One region of the Clostridium sp. 10cd* genome, then DNA from elsewhere that is predicted to be linked to it. Evidence: riboswitches for the same ligand, from Rfam matches in the RefSeq annotation. Region 1 holds a riboswitch; the other holds the start of a gene.
The links. A riboswitch is a leader RNA that binds a small molecule or an ion and turns the genes downstream of it on or off. The one in region 1 is predicted to bind lysine.
Positions count from the first base shown of each region.

Region 2: another riboswitch for lysine. It lies ahead of ACG3M1_RS14900 (transporter substrate-binding domain-containing protein); the one in region 1 lies ahead of lysA (diaminopimelate decarboxylase).

Region 1 is NZ_CP172347.1:362,464-365,824, reverse strand. It holds gene ACG3M1_RS01855 (copper homeostasis protein CutC) at 1-290, shown strand, start outside; gene ACG3M1_RS01850 (M20 metallopeptidase family protein) at 620-1,717, opposite strand; lysine riboswitch at 1,858-2,023, shown strand; gene lysA (diaminopimelate decarboxylase) at 2,095-3,361, shown strand, end outside.
Region 2 is NZ_CP172347.1:3,007,996-3,011,356, forward strand. It holds gene ACG3M1_RS14895 (amino acid ABC transporter permease) at 1-554, opposite strand, end outside; gene ACG3M1_RS14900 (transporter substrate-binding domain-containing protein) at 577-1,413, opposite strand; lysine riboswitch at 1,533-1,698, opposite strand; gene ACG3M1_RS14905 (VanZ family protein) at 1,756-2,223, opposite strand; gene ACG3M1_RS14910 (immunoglobulin-like domain-containing protein) at 2,314-3,361, opposite strand, start outside.

The DNA.
Region 1 (3,361 bases):
GTACTTACCCCACGGCATTTGAGGGAAAGGAAATCATACGGCAATTACAGGAGCGTTATGGCGATCGAATCGAAATACTCGCCGGATGCGGTATAGATGCCATGAATGCAAAGGAGCTCATAGCCTATACAGGAGTAAAACAGATTCACTCCTCCTGCAAAGACTGGCTGCGGGATGAAACAACATGTGGCGAGCGTGTTACTTACAGCTATGGACCGCAGGGTCATAAAAGCGATTATGAGGTTGTAAACAGTAAAAAAGTCGAGCATTTAATCTGGAGCGTTCGATAGCCATCCGCTGAATAACGGAAAATCAGTTTTCCTTGTTTTATAGCTTCATAAAGAAAAGAAGTTCCTCATTCTATTGTTTATAGATGCGGAGCTTCCTTTTTACGTATCCGATGTTCACTCTATATATCTGAAATAAAGGATATCTGACGTATTATGAGGATAAAGCCATTCTCTGAAATACGTAGATTTTAACTGACACAGTGCTCTTTATCACCTTTACAGCTGCTTCCTCTGTTTGCTGATGAAAGAAAATCGTTAACAGTTTTCAATCACAGCTACAATACCTCTTTCCTTCTATGCTGTAGGAATACCTGATAGCTGTATCCGCTTTATTCCATCCTGCTCAGCTTACAGTATTCTTTAACCCCTGCTTCCAGTACCTCTTCATCGAAGTCAAAATTGTGAGCATGCAGGGCAATCCCGGTACCTGTTCCAAGAAAGAAAAACACACCCGGCACCCTTCGCTGATAATGGGCAAAATCCTCGGAAATCATTTCAGGCTTCTCCAGCAGCACGATATTCGGATCCAGCTTCAGCACCTGATCCACAAGGGCAGCGTCATTCATGACTGCAGGATAGCCGGTATTGATATCAAAAGAGAACACTGCCCCCTGTTCTTCATACGGCTTCGCCAGCTCCAGCATACGCTTTTTCATATACTGATAGGTTTCATCCTGAAAGGCACGAAGGGTTCCTTCCATACGGGCAGCATTCGAAACAACATTGCGAACCGTACCGCTCTTCAGTAAACCAAAGCGCAGTAAACGATAGGTTTCCGCTGACAGCTCCTCCTGTTCCATCGTATATACATCCAGCAGATAGCGCGCCGCAATCTCCATCGCATCAATACCTTCCTGATACTTTGCCGCATGTGCGCTTTTTCCGGTAATATCGATATTCACCTCACTGGAGCGTGCCATAAATTCGTTTCTGCGTGTGGCAATCACACCCTTGTCCAGCATTGGCCATACATGAAAACCGAAAATCCGTTTGATATGATACTGTTCAAAGATACCGCTTTTGCACATCGGCTCCGCTCCGCCCGGTGTTTCCTCTCCCGGCTGAAAAATCAATACCACGTTGTGTGGAAGCTCTTTATAATACGCAGACAGCTGGTGTGCGAACTCCAGCAGCATTGCCATGTGACCGTCATGTCCGCAGGCGTGCATGCATCCTGTGTGTCTGGAAGCAAACGCTCTGCCGGTAGCTTCTGTTACCGGTAATGCATCCATATCACTGCGAAAGGCGATGCTTTCCTTTCTTCCTGCGTCAAAAAAAGCCACAACACTGCTTGGAATCGGTGAGCTTAACGAACAGGGAAGATCCCTGAGCGCCTCTTGCAGATAGCGTTGTGTTTTCGGCAGCTCCAGCTCCAGCTCCGGTATCTGATGCAGGTCCCTGCGATATTTCTGTATTCTCTCTAACATATCCTTCATCCTCCCTGCTCTATGTTATGTTTATTATATAGGAAACCATCCCTCATGTAAATATTTTCATTTTATGAAATTTATACATTTAATTTTCATAAAACGGTTGTAATTTACCTTGAATAGTGATATGATACAGAAAAATAGATAGAGGCGCGGGAGCGACTACATCAGCTGGAGTCGGCAGACACCTGACAGCTGGTTTCAGCAATTCCGCCGAACTGCAGCCTTAGGCATAGGGTTGTGGTGGGCTTATGGAGAAGATCCATAAGACTGTCTACCATCAGTAGATGTGCTATCATTATTGTCATAAGGTGAACTACAATGTCAGTAAGGGTACGCGTCCCCTGCTGGCATTTTTTAATGAGGTGATGGAAATGAGTAAAAAAGTGTTGGAAATATCCGGAGTTTCCGTAGAACAGCTGGCGAATGCCTGCGGTACTCCGCTATATGTGTATGATGAGAACAAAATCACACAGAAAATGAGCCAGTTTCACGAGCTGTTTCAAAGTGAGAATTTTGATACCGAGGTTCTGTATGCATCCAAGGCGTTCTCCTGTAAGGCAATCGTTCAGATGGCGGCAATCCACGGTCTGTGTCTGGATGTTGTCAGCGGCGGTGAGTTATATACCGCCATGCAGTCCGGCTTCCCAATGGAAAAGATCTACTTTCACGGCAATAATAAAACATGGGATGAGCTGATTATGGCACTGGAAGCTGGCGTCGGGTGCATCGTTGTCGATAATGCCATGGAATGCGAGCTGCTGGTAAAAGCGGCACAGCGTGTCGGCACCACCGTTCGTACACTGATTCGCGTGAATCCGGGCGTTGAGGCACATACCCATAAATATATTGTAACGGCACATCTGGACAGCAAGTTCGGTATCTCCATCAGTCGTATGGAGGATATCCGCGATATGATTCAGACACTGACGAGTATTCCCAATATTGCCTTTGAAGGCTTCCACTCCCATATCGGATCTCAGATTTTTGATAAGGATGCCTATGTGGCGGAAATTCAGACACTGATGAAATTCGTGGACGATATGCAAAAGGCATACGGCATCACCACGAAAGCATTAAATCTGGGAGGCGGCTTTGCGGCTTACTATACGAGTGAGGATCACCCGATTCCGCTTCAGGAAGTGTGCCAGACAATTCTGGATACCTGCAAATGGGAGCGTGACCGTTATCAGCTGCCGTTGGAAAAACTGATGATTGAACCGGGACGAAGCATTGTTGCGGAGGCAGGCTCCACCTTGTACCGCATCGGGTATCAGAAGCAGACGGAAAACAAAAAGTATATTTTTGTGGATGGCGGTATGTCGGACAATATCCGTCCGGCATTGTATCAGGCAGCCTATGCATGTGATATTGCGAACCGTATGGACGAGGAAAAAAGTGAAACGGTGACCGTTGCCGGAAAATGCTGTGAGTCCGGAGATATTCTGGTGGAAAACGTCCGGCTGCCGCGCGCACAGACAAACGATCTGTTAATCTTGTATACAACCGGTGCCTACGGCTACAGTATGGCAAGCAATTACAACCGTCTGGGCAGACCTGCTGTTGTGTTTGTAAAGGATGGTAAGGTGCGCTTTGTGGTAAAACGTGAAACATATGAGGATATGTGCAAGCTGGAATGTG
Region 2 (3,361 bases), 1.9 Mb from region 1:
ATGGAGCTGTCCTTGATATTGACAATAAATTCATTTCCGATCGAAGGGAAGGAATTACGAATCGCCTGAGGTAAGATAATGCTCATCATCGTCTGTGTGGAGGTCATCCCCAGACTGCGGGCTGCCTCATTCTGTCCCTTGTCAATCGACTGGATACCGGCACGGATGATTTCTGCCATATATGCCCCTGTATTGATGGAAATAATCGTAATACCGGCAGTTACCGGTGACCAGTTCAGTACCGGACGAAGACCGTGATAGATGATCAGCGCCTGTACCATCATCGGTGTTCCACGAAAAATCCATACATACAGACCGACAAAGCCGTGCAGTATCTTTTTAATTATGCGGGATACCGGTGCATCGCGCTCTTCTATACGCACAGCACGGATACCTCCCAACAGCAAACCGATCAGTAATCCGATCAGTGTACCGCACACCGCCAGAAGCAGTGTTATCTTAATCCCATACCAGAACAGCGGAATGTTGTCCTGAAAAATCCACCAGGCCTGGGCAAACATCCCATCCGGTTTTGCGGATGCTACTATCATCATGGTAATCTCCTATTCTGTTTTGTTATTCTGTTTTCGGCTGACTCTCTCTTGCTTCCTTCATCCACTGATCTCTTGTTTCCTTGGAAATTCCATCCAGTGATTTCTGTACAGCATTGAACAGCTCGGAATCACGGCTTCCCTCTTTCAGACCGACAGATACGGACGTGTCAATATCAAAGCCCTTGCCCTTCGCAAAGTGAACGATCGTTAAATCCTTATTCGCTTCCACGGCCCCCTCGGCAACCGGAAGCTCTGCTGTAATGCCATCCACTTCCTTGTTCTGCAGGGAGAGGATCATTTCCGGATACGTTGCCTTTGGTGTCGCATGCTTTACACCCTTGATCTGATCGATAATCGTATCATAGTTCGTGCTCTTCTGTCCGATGATGGTCTTACCCTTGAACTGCTGGATATCATTGAATTTCGCAGCCTTGTCCCCCTTGCGTACAATCATAACCATTTCGGATTCATAGTACGGGGATGTGAAGTCAATTCCGTTTTCACGTGTTTCATCCTTTGTCATACCGGCAATAATCGCATCGATTTCACCGGATTCCAAAGCCGGCTGCAGGCCGTCCCAGGATACCTTTTTGATGACGATCTCACGATCGAGATCCTTTGCAATCTGACGTGCAACACGTACATCATAACCGTCACAGAAGCCGGCACCGCCAATGGAAACACTCGTTTTCGTCTGTTCCTTCGTCTGCCAGTTAAACGGCGCATAATTGCACTCCATACCAACCGTAAAGGTTTCCTTTCCTGTATTCTTTGAAACATTCTTGTCGTCATCACTGCTGCCGCATCCAGTCAAAAGCAGTGTCATGGCAAAAGCTGCCGTTACTAATTTTTTCTTCATAAATAGTCCCTCTTTCTTTTTTTCTTTTCACATATACCGCCTGTGTATACACCATCGGTGAAATACCATGGAATAACAAAAAAGCCGTGCTATTACACGACTCTCACACATAAAGCAGAGTTGTTAATAGCTCCTCTTCTTAACGAAGGAGTGCCATGAGTATTTCCCATGACCCCAGAAGTGCATCCGCCAATGCAGCCTCTTCGGCGATGATTACCTTTCAAAGCTATCCCGGTCTGCCGACTCCAGCTTTTACTCTGACGCATCGCTGCCTCTATACGATTTTTCTGTCTTATATACTTTAGCTTAAATCCCGACATTTGTCAATGGCCCCTGAATATTTCATGAAAGTTTTTCAGTTTCTTTCATTTTCCGTCTGCGCTTCAGATATAGAATAAGAGCAAGCAGAACCAGCCCGAGGGCACCACCTGCCGTATCAATCAAAACATCCTTGAGCTGTCCGCTTCTGCCAGGGACAAACAGCTGATGAAATTCATCCGTTGCCGCATAGGCAGCCGTAGCCGCCAGTGCCAGAAGCAGCCATGGCTCCTTTTTGTATTCCCGTATCGTAAGACCAAATAAAATGGCCAGTACCGCATATTCACTCATATGTGCCGCCTTGCGTACCAGAAAGCTTGTCATATCCCGAATGATTTCATTCCTCATGATATCCAGAGAGAATACAGCATCCAGAAGGTGCACAAAGAAATCGCTCATTTCCTGAGAATCATCCGCAACCTGTGCGGAGAACCAGAAAATTACAAGCATCCAGATAATGCACAGGATGGCATAGCAGTGTTTCTTTTTCATGCATATCACCCTGTGCATCATTATAGAATAAGATCGGTAAAAATACCAGTATATTTTTACCTCAGCATCATGTTTATGGATAGAGTCGTATCATTTCTCCTGAGCATCCGATGGTATGGTATCCACGGTTTTAAAGTCATAGCCAAGATCCTTCATATTTTTGATAAAGGTATCCATCGCTTCATAATTCCCCTTATTGCTCGGATGCAGCAGATAAATCGCCCCCTCATGGTAATGCTCCATCATCGTCTTCAATGCCTCACTCCCCGAAACATCACTCGCATAATCGTAATAGGCATGACTCCAGAAATAATTGCTGTAGCCAAGGTCCTTTACCAGCTTCATCGCACGCTCACTGCTGCCGCCCTTCGGAAAACGGAAAACCTTTTTCATCGGCTGCCCGGTAACCTCCATATACGTTTTTTCTGTCTCCGTAATCTCTGCAACAAATTTATCGATGCTGGAGGCATTCGCCAGTGTTGTCATATCGTAATGATGCCAGCTGTGATTTCCGATTACATTGCCATCCTGAACAAGCTGCCGGATGAAATCTGCTTCTGTTTTGATATAATTTCTGGTCAAAAAATAGGTTGCCTGCACATCATTCTTTTTCAGGACCTCCGCAATCTGCTTGATATAGGTGATATCATTGCCGCCCTCATCAAAGGTCAGATAAATTACTTTTTCTTTCGGTCCCTGATAATAGGAATCGTATTTCTTTAACAGCTTTTCATCCTTGGCACCTGTTGTCCGCTGATGATCCTTGCTTTTATTAAACCACCATTCCTCCATGGTGTTGTCATAGCTGTCATGATCATAATACAGCTTTGTATTCGTTGGATCAGCACATACCTGAACACTGCGCTTTACACTTGTGGTATTGCCGCTGGCATCCTTTGCCGTATAGGTCAGCGTATACGTACCCTGTTTTTTCATATTTACACTGCCTTTTCGTTCCACGCTTTTGCTTACATCCCCGTCATAATTATCACTCGCCTGATAGCCCGGCTCCTGAAAGCTTCCATTTTCAAACACTCGGATAGACGAGCCGCCCTTCAAATTGATCTTCGGCGGTGTCGTATCAATGACATTGACCTTGCGCTCCACTGTTTTCTGATATTTATCAAAGGTATAGGTC